Regions from separate parts of the Vogesella perlucida genome, predicted to be linked through region 3. Evidence: predicted binding sites of a transcription regulator. Region 3 holds the regulator's gene; each other region holds the start of a gene.
The links. The regulator FNR, encoded in region 3, switches genes on or off when oxygen is low (the NO sensors DNR and NnrR bind a similar motif). The targets are predictions, from matches to a motif close to TTGATNNNNATCAA.
Positions count from the first base shown of each region.

Region 1: a site for FNR is predicted at 1,774-1,787, ahead of ACZ9XP_RS10050 (FeoA family protein). Genes of this name have one in related genera too.
Region 2: a site for FNR is predicted at 1,749-1,762, ahead of ACZ9XP_RS02115 (M61 family metallopeptidase). Genes of this name have one in related genera too.

Region 1 is NZ_CEETRO010000006.1:18,205-22,348, forward strand. It holds gene ACZ9XP_RS10040 (dihydroorotase) at 1-1,089, shown strand, start outside; gene ACZ9XP_RS10045 (DUF1826 domain-containing protein) at 1,089-1,706, shown strand; gene ACZ9XP_RS10050 (FeoA family protein) at 1,882-2,151, shown strand; gene feoB (ferrous iron transporter B) at 2,159-4,003, shown strand; gene ACZ9XP_RS10060 (FeoB-associated Cys-rich membrane protein) at 4,014-4,144, shown strand, end outside.
Region 2 is NZ_CEETRO010000001.1:437,308-441,451, reverse strand. It holds gene ccoN (cytochrome-c oxidase, cbb3-type subunit I) at 1-1,417, opposite strand, end outside; gene ACZ9XP_RS02115 (M61 family metallopeptidase) at 1,839-3,629, shown strand; gene pepN (aminopeptidase N) at 3,709-4,144, shown strand, end outside.
Region 3 is NZ_CEETRO010000011.1:92,287-96,430, reverse strand. It holds gene ACZ9XP_RS15430 (RNA methyltransferase) at 1-317, shown strand, start outside; gene ACZ9XP_RS15425 (DUF1853 family protein) at 321-1,223, shown strand; gene ACZ9XP_RS15420 (NAD(P)H-dependent oxidoreductase) at 1,220-1,675, shown strand; gene fnr (fumarate/nitrate reduction transcriptional regulator Fnr) at 1,727-2,467, opposite strand; gene hemN (oxygen-independent coproporphyrinogen III oxidase) at 2,578-3,984, shown strand; gene bamC (outer membrane protein assembly factor BamC) at 4,097-4,144, opposite strand, start outside.

The sequences.
Region 1 (4,144 bases), on a different contig from region 3:
GGCGGCATTACCAGCTTTATGGACATGCCGAACACCACGCCCACCACCACCACGCTGGACGCGCTAGCGCACAAGGAATGGTTGGCCGCACAGCACAGCGCGGCCAACTATGGCTTTCATTTTGGTGCCGCCAGCGACAACCTGGACCTGGTGGCCGCGCTGCCACCGGGCCGCGTGGCGGGGGTTAAGGTGTTCATGGGCGCCAGCACCGGCAATATGCTGCTGGACGAACCGGCGCTGCTGGAGCGTCTGTTTGCCAGCGTGCCCACCGTTTTGCTGGCGCATTGCGAACACACGCCCACGGTCGAGGCTGATACCGCCCGCCTGCGAGCACAATACGGCGACGAGGCAACGGCAGCGCTGCACCCGCAGGTACGCAGCGCCGAAGCCTGCTGGCAGAGCAGCAGCCTGGCGGTGAGCCTGGCGCGGCAGTTTGACACCCGCTTGCATGTGCTGCACCTCACCACCGCGCGCGAGCTGGCGCTGTTCGATGCCGGCCCGCTGGCGGGTAAGCGCATTACCGCCGAGGCCTGCGTGCACCACCTGCTGTTTGACGAGGCCGATTACGCCAGGCTGGGCAACCGCCTGAAATGCAACCCCTCGGTCAAAACCGCCGCCGACCGCGCCGCCTTGCTGCAGGCCTTGGCCGATGGCCGTATCGATGTGATCGGTACCGACCACGCCCCACACACCACCGAAGAAAAAGCCCGCCCGTACTGGCAGGCGCCTAGTGGCCTGCCGCTGGTGCAGCACGCGCTACCGGCGCTGATGGGCCTGGTGGACGACGGCGTATTGACACTGCCGCAGCTGGTGCAGAAAACCAGCCATAACGTGGCCGAGCTGTTTGGCATACGCGATCGCGGCTATCTGGACGAGGGCTGCTGGGCCGACCTGGCACTCGTGGCGCCTGGCGCTGGCCCGGTGCTGCCGGTGATGTCGCGCTGCGGCTGGTCGCCGTTCGAGCACCGCCCGTTGCGCCACCATGTGCGTGCTACCGTGGTATCCGGCCAGCTGGCCTGGTATCAGGGGCGTTTGCAGCCCGGTGTGCAGGGGCGGGCGCTGCAGTTTGGCGGCAGAGCGGGGGGCTGATGCGCGATATTGTTATTACGCCGCATCTGGCGGATTGGCCGCAGATTTTTCAGCCTCAGGTGCAGCTGCTGTGCTGGCAGCGCCCCATGCCCGCCGGGGTGGCCGGCTATCTGGATAGCCTGGCGGCCAGCGGTAGCTTGCGGCTGGGCTATCGCGGCGTGCTATCGGCTGGCGAAGCGCCCGTGCTGGCCGCCTGGCCTGCAGACGCAGGGCGGCAGGCGCTGCAAGACGACATTGCCCTGCTGGCCGATATGTACGCCACCTTGCTGGGCTGCGCGCAGGTGGGCTGGCGGGTAGAGGTGCTGGATGGCAGCATGTGCCCGCGTTTTCATGTGGACCGCACCGGCATCCGCTTGGTGTGCACCTGGCGCGGGCCGGGTACCGAATGGCTTTCCGGTGCTGACCGCCGCTTTCTGGGGCGTGGCAGTGGCGGCTTGCCCGACGAAACCTCCGGTCTGATGCACACGGCAAAGGTTGGCCGCAGCGTGGCAGGCGAGGTGGTGCTGCTAAAAGGTAGCCAGTGGCAAGGCAATGGCGATGCTGGTGCGATCCACCGTTCGCCCGCCGCAGGCAGCCAGCTGCCAAGGGTATTGCTGGTGCTGGATGCCATGTATTGAGGGGCTGGGCGTGGCGGGGTTGATGGTCTTTGCCTATGGCATGCCGCTACAGATGGATACGTTTTGCTTGATCTGTATCAGGTTTGGCGGGTGTACATAGGCTGTGCTTATTGCTACGATAAAAAGAATTAATCGCATTTGCTGATGCGGTTTTCTAACCAGCAAGGAGCGCGCTTTGCCACATACTGCCACCCCGCTGCACCAGCTGCCCAAGGGCGCACGTGCCACCATTGTCGATATCGCCAGCCACAGCCATTTTGGCGAGCTGGACGCGCAGGTTACCCAGCGTCTGAAAGAGCTGGGCTTCTTGCCCGGTGCGGTATTGCAGGTGATCGGTTTTGGCCTGTTTGGTGCCGACCCGGTAGCCGTGCGCATTAACGGCACCAAGTTTGGCCTGCGCCGCAGCGAAGCCGCCAAGATCCTGACCACTGTTCATCCCGCCTGATTCCGCCATGTCTTCATCCCTATTGCGTTTTGCCCTGGTGGGTAACCCCAACTGCGGCAAGACCGCACTGTTCAATTGCCTGACCGGCGCCCGCGCCAAAGTGGCCAACTACGCCGGTGTGACGGTCGAAAAACGCCTGGGTAGCCTGGCAGGTCTGGGCCGCCCGGCCGAGCTGATCGACCTGCCCGGTACCTATAGCCTGTACGTGGCGTCGCCCGACGAACAAGTAGCGCGCCGCGTGATCCTGGGCGAAATGGCCGGCGAGGCCGCGCCCGATGTGCTGGTGGCGGTGGTGGATGCCACCAATATCAAGCTGGGCCTGCGCCTGGTGCTGGAGCTGCAGGCACTGGGCCTGCCCATGATTCTGGCCCTGAACCTGGCCGATACGGCCCGCAGCCGCGGCATTACCATCGATACCGCCATGCTGTCGCAACAGCTGGGCATGCCGGTGGTAGAAACCGTGGCTGTACGCAAAAACGGCGTGGCCGACCTGCAAGCCGCGTTGGCACAGTGTGCCCGCACGGCAGGCAGCCGCAGCGGCCGCCTGGCCCTGCCAGAGCGTGCCGAGGCGGTAGAGCACCTGTACGCCCGTATCGATACGCTGCTGGCCAGCAGTGTGTCGGCGCCGTCGCACGCCCCGGCGTGGCAAGACCGGCTGGATGCGCTGGTGATGCACCCGGTGCTGGGCCTGGTGCTGCTGGCCACCATTTTGCTGCTGATGTTCCAGGCGGTGTTTGCCTGGGCCGCGCCGGTGATGGACGCCATCGACGGCAGCATGGCGTGGCTGGGCGAAACCGTGGGCAGCTTGCTGCCCGCCGGCATCCTGCACGATTTTGTGGTGGATGGCCTGATTGCCGGCGTAGGCGGCGTGCTGGTGTTCTTGCCGCAGATCATCATCCTGTTTGCCTTTATCCTGGCGCTGGAAGATTCCGGCTACCTGCCGCGAGCCGCGTTTTTGCTGGACCGCCTGATGCGTGGCGTGGGGCTGTCCGGCCGCTCGTTTATCCCCATGCTGTCCAGCTTTGCCTGCGCCGTGCCGGGCATCATGTCTACGCGTAGCATTGCCGACCCGAAAGAACGCCTGCTGACCATCCTTACCGCGCCGCTGATGACCTGCTCGGCGCGCCTGCCGGTGTACGCGCTGGTGATTGGTGCGTTTGTGCCGCAGCGCACCGTGTGGGGCGTGTTCAATCTGCAGGGGCTGACGCTGTTTGCCTTATACGTTGCCGGTATTGTCAGCGCTGCGCTGGTGGCCTGGGTCATGCGTGGCCGCCAGGTGGTAAGCCAGGGCTTCCCGCTGCTGCTGGAGCTGCCCAACTACCGCTGGCCCAATGCGTACCACTTTGCGCTGGGGCTGAAAGAGCGTGCGTGGATCTTTTTGCGCCGCGTGGGCACCATCATTCTGGCGCTGTCTATCGTGCTGTGGTTTTTGGCCACCTTTCCGCATGCGCCGGTGGGTGCCACGCTACCGGCGATCGAGTACAGCTTTGCCGGCATGCTGGGCAAGCTGATGCAGCCGCTGTTCGACCCGCTGGGCTTTAACTGGCAAATGTGCATTGCCCTGATCCCTGCCATGGCCGCGCGCGAGGTGGCGGTGAGCGCCCTGGCTACCGTGTACGCCGTAGGCGGTGAGGACGCGCTGGGTGGCGCACTGGCGCACGACTGGGCACTGCCGGTAGCGCTGGCCTACCTGGCCTGGTTCGTGTATGCGCCGCAGTGCCTGGCCACCATTGCGGTGGTGCGCCGCGAAACCAACTCGCGCCAGGCGACGGTGATTTTCACCGCCTACCTGTTTGGTCTGGCTTACCTTGGCGCGCTGCTGGTACGCCATATTGCTGCCCTGTGGGCATAAGGAGCACACCATGAGTGAAAGCATGCAGGGGGCCGTGGTTGGCCTGATCGTCGCCGCAGCCGTGTTGTACCTGCTGCGCCAATACCTGCCGCGCCGCCGCAAGCCGCAGCCGGGTGCGGCGCCCAAGCAGGATGGCTGCGG
Region 2 (4,144 bases), on a different contig from region 3:
CGTGCGCGGTAACTGCCGGGATCTTGGCATCTACCGGACGACCTGCTGCTACGGTACGGAAGGTGTTGTAAGCCATCAGCAACATACCGGACAGGAACAGGAAACCACCCAGGAAGCGGACAAACAGGTACGGGTAGGACGCTTTAACGGCTTCTACAAACGAGTAGGTCAGGGTGCCGTCAGCGTTCAGGGCACGCCACATCAGGCCTTGCATCACACCGGCAATCCACAGCGAGGCGATGTACAGCACGACGCCCACGGTAGCCAGCCAGAAGTGCGCTTCGATCAGTTTCACGCTGTGCATGCTGTCGCGGCCGAACAGGCGTGGCAGCAGGTAGTACATGGAACCGATGGAGATGAAGGCAACCCAGCCCAGGGCACCGGAGTGCACGTGGCCAACGGTCCAGTCGGTGTAGTGCGACAGGGCGTTAACGGTTTTGATGGACATCATCGGGCCTTCGAAGGTGGACATACCGTAGAAGGACAGGGATACCACCAGGAACTTCAGTACCGGGTCGGTACGCAGTTTGTGCCATGCGCCGGACAGGGTCATGATGCCGTTGATCATGCCGCCCCAGCTTGGTGCCAGCAGTACCAGCGAGAACGCCATACCCAGCGACTGGGTCCAGTCAGGCAGGGCGGTGTAGTGCAGGTGGTGAGGGCCGGCCCACATGTAGGTGAAGATCAGCGCCCAGAAGTGCACTACCGACAGACGGTAGGAGTACACCGGACGGCCAGCCTGCTTCGGTACGAAGTAGTACATCATGCCCAGGAACGCAGCGGTCAGGAAGAAACCTACCGCGTTGTGGCCGTACCACCATTGCACCATGGCATCCACTGCACCGGCGTAGATGGAGTAGGACTTTGTCAGCGATACCGGGATGGCCAGGCTGTTCACCACGTGCAGCAGGGCGACGGCCAGAATGAAGGCACCGTAGAACCAGTTGGCCACGTAGATGTGTTTCACCTTGCGGATCGCCAGGGTACCGAAGAACACGATGGCGTATACCACCCAGATCACGGTGATCAGGATGTCGATAGGCCATTCCAGCTCGGCGTATTCCTTGCCGGCGGTAATGCCCAGCGGCAGGGTGATGGCGGCCAGCACGATAACCAGTTGCCAACCCCAGAAGGTAAACGCGGCCAGTTTGTCGGAAAACAGGCGAACGTTACAGGTACGCTGCACCACGTAGTAAGACGTGGCAAACAGCGCGCAGCCGCCGAATGCAAAGATCACGGCGTTGGTGTGCAGGGGGCGCAGACGGCCGTAGTGGAACCAGGGCCCAAAGTTGAGCTCCGGCCACACCAGCTGGGCCGCAATAATGACGCCAACCAGCATCCCGACAATGCCCCAAACCACGGTCATTATCGAGAACTGGCGCACCACCTTATAGTTATAAGTGGATTGCGTATCCATTTAGGGTTTTCTCCAAGGTTGCGAACTAGAACGTGTAAAACTGGTGACTTGAATTTTGTGTACCAGCCCCAAGCTGGGGAGGTGTATCAAGTTCTTGGGTGTCGATCAAAACCCCTGTAGCTGGTGCGCCCCGCTTTGCACCACTGCCTTGCCAGGCAAGAACAAGTGCTTTAATTCACCCGCGTATTCAACAGGCTATTCTAATCAATTCAGGCATCAGCCACCAGTCAAGAACGCGGGGCGACGTGCGCTTTTCCCTGCCCGTACTGGCTTTTTGGCCTTTTTAGCCTTTTGACAGACATGGATTATATTGTCATCGGTAGTACTGCTATTGATGAAGATCAAGCCGGAAGGTCAGGGGTGGTTTTGTACAGCCGGTGCTAGAATCCAGCATCTTTCTGCCACAGAACGGTTCTGCATCATGTCTTCCCCCGTTAGCTACCGCCTTGCCGTACTCGACCCGCACGCCCACCTTTTCGATGTGACCGTCACCATTGCCCAGCCCGCGGCTGCAGGCCAGGTACTGCGCCTGCCTGCCTGGATACCCGGCAGCTATATGGTGCGCGAGTTTGCCCGCCATATCGTGCAGATCAGCGCCAGCAGCGGTAAAAAGACAGTGCCCCTGACCAAGCTGGACAAACACAGCTGGCAGGCCGCCCCGGTCAAAGGCGAGCTGACCGTGCGCTACCAGGTGTACGCCTATGACCTGTCGGTGCGTGGTGCGTATCTGGACGCCAACCGTGGTTTCTATAACGGCACCAGCGTGTTCCTGTCGGCCGACGGTTTCGAAAATGACCCGTGCACCGTGGATATCGACGCACCGGCAGACAAGGCACTGGCAGATTGGCAGCTGGCCACCAGCCTGCCCGCGCTGGACGTGCACAAGAAAACCGGTTTTGGCCGCTACCGTGCGGCCAACTACGACGAGCTGATCGACCACCCGGTAGAGCTGGGCCGCTTCCAGCGCATCCGTTTCAAGGCCTGCGGCGTGCCGCACGAGTTTGTGGTGTCCGGTGTCTGCCAGGCCGACCTCAAACGCCTGGCTGCCGATACCAAACGCATTTGCGAGTGGCAGATCCGTTTCTTTGGCGAGCCTGCCCCGTTCGACCGCTACGTATTCATGCTGTTTGTCGGCGCCGACATCTACGGCGGCCTGGAGCATCGCGCCTCCACCGCGCTGGTGGCCAACCGAGACGACCTGCCGGCCCCCGGCCTGGCCGAGGGCGAGATCGGCGACGGCTACCTGCGTCTGTTGGGCCTGATCAGCCACGAGTACTTCCACAGCTGGAACGTGAAGCGCATGAAGCCGGCGGTATTCACCCCCTACGACCTGAACCGCGAAGGCCATACCACCCTGCTGTGGGCCTTCGAGGGCATTACCTCCTATTACGACGACCTGGCGCTGGTGCGCAGCGGCCTGATCGACGAAAAACGCTACCTGGGCCTGCTGGCCAAAACCATTACCGGCGTGATGCGCGGCAACGGCCGCACCAAGCAAACCCTGGCCGACGCCAGCTTTGATGCCTGGACCAAGTACTACCGTCAGGACGAAAACAGCCCCAACAGCATCGTGAGCTACTACACCAAGGGCTCGCTGGCCGCGCTGGCGCTGGACCTGCATATCCGCCGCGAAACCGCTGGGGCCAAGAGCCTGGACACCGTGATGCTGGCGCTGTGGCAAAAATGGCTGGCCGACGGCCAGGGCCTGGCCGAGGGCGAGTGGGAACAGGTGGCCGAGCAGGCTACCGGCCTGCCGCTGGGCCCGTTCTTCGACCACGCCATCCGCAGCACGCAAGACCTGCCGCTGGCTGAACTGCTGGCCACGCAGGGTGTCACTCTGCAGATGGTGCCAGCCGACAGCCCGGCCGATAGCGGCAGTGTGGTGGAGCAGATTATGCCCGCCGCGCTGCGGCCAACCTTTGGCGTCAAGGCCGCGCCGGACGCCCTGGGCGTGCGCCTGTTGCAGGTGCTGGATGGTGGCGCGGCGCAGGCTGCCGGCTTGTCGGGTGGCGATGTCATCGTGGCGGTAAACGGCCTGAAAGCCAGCGATCTTGATAAAGCCATCGCCCGCCACAAGGTAGGCGATACCGTCAAAGTACACGCCTTCCGCCGCGACGAGCTGGCTACTTACAAAGTCACACTGCAAGCCACGCAAGCCGATACCTGCCGCCTGAGCCTGGCCCCCGGTGCCGCTGCGTGGATCACACCATAACCAGGGACGCTTTGCGTTGATAAAGACAAGCGGGCGGCACCGCCGACCCGCCTTGCAAGCTTACTGAGGATGCCCGTTCATGAGCCAACAACAGCCACAGATCAAATACCGCCAGGACTACCTGCCGCCCGCCTATCTGGTGGACAAGGTAGACCTGACGTTCGATGTCCTGGAAGACACCCAGACCCGTGTACGCGCCCGCATGGTGATACACCGCAACCCGGCATCCACTGCGGCCAACGTGTTGCAGCTGGACGGTAGCGCCACGCTGCTGTCGGTGGTGCTGGATGGTGACCAGCTGCAGCCGGGTGCCTACCATCAGCACGCCGAAGGCCTGGCGATTCCCGATGTGCCGGACAGCTTCATTCTGGATATCGAAACCGAAATCGACCCGGTAGCCAACACCAGCCTCAACGGCCTGTACGGCTCCAGCGGCAACCTGTACACCCAGTGCGAGCCGGAAGGCTTCCGCAAGATTACCTACTACCCGGACCGGCCAGACGTGATGGCCAAGT
Region 3 (4,144 bases):
ACCTGGCCATGGCGGTACAGGTGATGACCTACGAGCTGTTCAGCCACACCGGTGTGGATGTGAACTACCTGAAAGCCGAAGGCGAGGCCGCCAGCATGGCCGAGGTAGAAAGCATGTGCGGCCACCTGGACAACACGCTGGAAGCCATCGGCTACTACGAGCGCCGCAACAGCGAGCGCCTGATGCGCCGCATGCGTGCATTGTTCAACCGCGCTGGCGTACTGCGCGAAGAAATCGACATCCTGCGCGGCTTCTTCAAGCAGGTGCAGCGCGTCGCCGACGGCAGCCTGCCGCCGCGCGACAAGCAGGGCGAGTAAGCCATGCTGCCCGGCTTGGCGCAGTGCGCGCAGCTGCGCAGCCAGCCGGTGCGCGACCTTGCCTACCTGCTGACGGCGCCGCCACCCTGGCATAGCGGTGTGGAAATCAGCTGCCAGCGCCTGCTGGGGCCACAAGGTTGGCCGCAGCTGCTGGCGCTGGATGCCGACCCCGGCCCGCTGCTGGCGTGGCTGGCAGCACGCCCTACGCGCCGCCTGGGGCTATACGCCGAAGCCCTGCTGGCGTACTGGTTCAGCCACGCACCGCATATCGCGCTGGTAGCGGCCAACCTGCCGGTACGCGACGGCACCCACACAGTGGGCGAGTTTGACTTTTTGCTACGCATAGAAGGCGAACCGTATCACCTGGAAGCCGCCAGCAAGTTTTACCTGCAGCTGGATAGCGCCCCGTATGCGCTGGTCGGCCCCGGCCTGCGCGACGCCTGGTGGCTGAAATACCACAAGCTGGCCAGCCAGCTCACCTTGGCGCAGCACTCCGCCGCCAGGCTGCCCGCCGGTTTCGAGCAGGTAATCCCCTGCAGCCGCCTGACCGGCTGGCTGTTTTTCCCTGCCGATGCAGCCGACACCCACCCCGCCATTCATACCGCAGCCTGCCGTGGCTGGTGGTGCCGTTTGCAGGATGGTTGGCCGCAGCAGCATCCGCATAGCCGCTGGCTGGCCCTGCCGCGCTTGCAATGGCTAGGTCCGGCGCAAGCAGAGGAAGCGGTCACGCAGAGCCTGGCCGCCATGCGCGCGCAGCTGGCGCAGGCCGATGGCCCCTGGCTGCTGGCCGAGCTGCTGCCGGACGCGCAGGGCATCTGGCAGGAGGTGGCGCGAGGTTTTGTGGTGCCCGATAGCTGGCCAGACCCTGACTTACTGGCCACCTTGCTACCCAGGTTGGCCGCATGAAGACGCTGCTGGTGCTGTGGAGCAGCCAGACCGGCCATACCTTGCAGCTGGCCCAAGCGGCGGCCGCCGCAGCGGGGGAGAACGGCAGCGTGGCAGTACGCATCCTGCCAGCCCTGCAGGCGGGTATTGACGAGCTATTGGCCTGCGATGCGCTGCTGCTGGCCACACCGGAAAACTTTGGCTATATGGCCGGCGCGCTGAAAGACTTTTTCGACCGTACCTACTACCCGGCCCAGGGCAAAGTTGCCGGCTTGCCGTACGCGGTGCTGATTAGTGCCGGCAATGATGGCCTGGGGGCACAGCAGGCCATCGAGCGCATCGCACGCGGCTACGGCTGGCGGCAGGCCTACCCGCCACTGCTGGTACGCGGCGTGCCACAAACGGCGGACCTTGCCGCGGCTGCCGAGCTGGGCGCTACCCTGGCGGCGGCGCTGTCCATCGGCATGCTGTAGGCCAAAAAACAAAACGCCCCGGAAGGGGCGTTTGGCATTCGTAGCGGGTGATCAGTGCTGTGCTTGCGAGCAGCCGGCTACCAGCTGTTTCAGTTCTTCCGGTTTCACCAGCTGAATGTGTTTGTGGTCTACCACCAGCCAGCCTTGCTGCTGGAATTTCGACAGGGTACGGCTGACGGTTTCCAGCTTTAGCCCCAGGAAGCTGCCGATTTCTTCGCGGCTCATGCGCAGGATGAAATCGTTGGCCGCAAAGCCGCGAGCTGATAGGCGCTGTGACAAATTCAGCAAAAAAGCGGCCAGGCGTTCTTCGGCTTTCATGTTGCCTAGCAGCAACATCACCGACTGGTCGCGCACGATTTCGCGGCTCATCAGGCGGAAAAAATGGTGCTGCAGGCTGGGGATGTCACGGCCAAGCGTTTCCATGCGGTTGAAGGGCAGCTCGCAGACTTCGCTGTCTTCCAGTGCGATGGCATCGCAGCCGTGCAGGTTGGACGAAATGCCGTCCAGACCCATCAGTTCGCCCGACATGTGGAAGCCGGTTACCTGTTCGCGGCCGTCCTGGCTGGAGACGCAGGTCTTGAAGTAACCGGTACGCACCGCGTACAGCGAGCGGAAGCCCTCGCCAGAGCGGAACAGGTATTCGCCACGTTTCAGACGTCGGCTTTGACGGATCACGGCGTCCAGTTGCGCCATTTCATCGCGGTTCAAGCCTACCGGGAGGCACAGTTCTCGCAGGCTGCAGTTGGAACACGACACTTTGAGTGCGTGCATTGGGTGTGTGTGGTCAGTCATATAGTGTGTTTTCGCCAAGCAAGCGGGCTTGCTTGATACGCGTCAAAGCAAGAAAAGTGGTAATTGCGCAAATTTACCAGCCCACCACCGGTTTTCCAACCAGATTCAATATGACACCCACCACAAATTTCATGCCGACACAGTGTATTTTCGATAGAGAACTTATCGAAAGGTTGGAAGGCTCTGGCCCGCGTTACACGTCCTACCCCACCGCCGACCGTTTTCACGCCGGTTTCGGGGTGAGTGATTACGAGCAGTGGCTGGCGCACCGTGCGATCGGTGCTAACCACCGGCCGATCTCGCTGTATGTGCATGTGCCGTTCTGCAACACCATTTGCTACTACTGCGGCTGTAACAAGATCATTACCAAAGACAAAAGCCGCGCCGATGCCTACCTGGATTACCTGGAAAAGGAAATTCGCCTGGTGGCGGAAAAACTGGGTAGCCGTGAAAAAGTGATCCAGCTGCATTTTGGCGGCGGTACGCCGACCTTTTTGTCGGATGCGCAGCTGGACCGCGTGATGGGCATTATTCGCGAGCATTTCGAGCTGCTACCGGAGGGGGAATTCTCTATCGAGATCGACCCGCGCAAGGTTGGCCGCGACACCGTGCTGCACCTAGCACAGCTGGGTTTCAACCGCATGAGCATCGGTATCCAGGATTTCGACCCGGTGGTGCAGGAGGCGGTGAACCGCATCCAGAGCGAGGAAGAAACCCGCGTGGTGATGGATGCCGCGCGCGAAGCCGGCTTCAAGTCCATCAGTGTGGACTTGATCTACGGCCTGCCCAAGCAAACCGCGCATTCGCTGGAAAACACGGTAAGCCGCGTGATTGCCATGTCGCCAGACCGCATTGCGCTGTACAACTACGCGCATCTGCCTACGGTGTTCATGCCGCAGCGCCGCATTAACGAGGTGGATTTACCCACATCGGCTACCAAGCTGGATATCCTGCAAAACTCGGTCCGCCAGCTGGCAGATGCAGGCTATGTGTTTATCGGCATGGACCATTTTGCCAAGCCGGACGACGAGCTGACGCGTGCCTTGCAGCAGGGCCGCCTGCAGCGAAACTTCCAGGGCTACTCTACGCATGCCGACTGCGACATGATCGGTCTGGGCGTGTCGTCCATCGGTAAGGTGGGGCCGTGTTATACGCAGAACGAGAAGGAGCTGGACGCCTATTACGCCGCGCTGGATGCCGGCCGCCTGCCGGTGCTGCGCGGCATGACGCTGACGCAGGATGATATTTTGCGTCGCAGCGTGATCCAGGCGTTGATGTGCCGCTTCTCGCTGTCGGTAGAGGCGATCGAGCAGACCTTTGCCATCAATTTCGCCGACTATTTTGCGGTAGAGCTGCCGCAGATCCGGGCGTTCCAGAGCGAAGGCCTGCTGACCTTTGACGGTGATTTTCTGATGGTGGCACCCAAGGGGCGTTTCCTGATTCGCAATATCGCCATGATTTTCGACCGCCACCTGCGCGAGCGCGAAACCAAGGCGCGTTATTCGCAGACGATCTGACGCATCGTTTTACCAGATAAAAGCCGGCAGCCTCCTCGTGGGGCTGTCGGCTTTTTAAGCAGGCAAGAAAAAGCCCGCCTGGCTGGGCGGGCTGGTGGGTCAACGCGACAGCTTATTTCAGCTCGTTGACCATCTGTTGCAGCAGGGCTTCCAGGCCTTT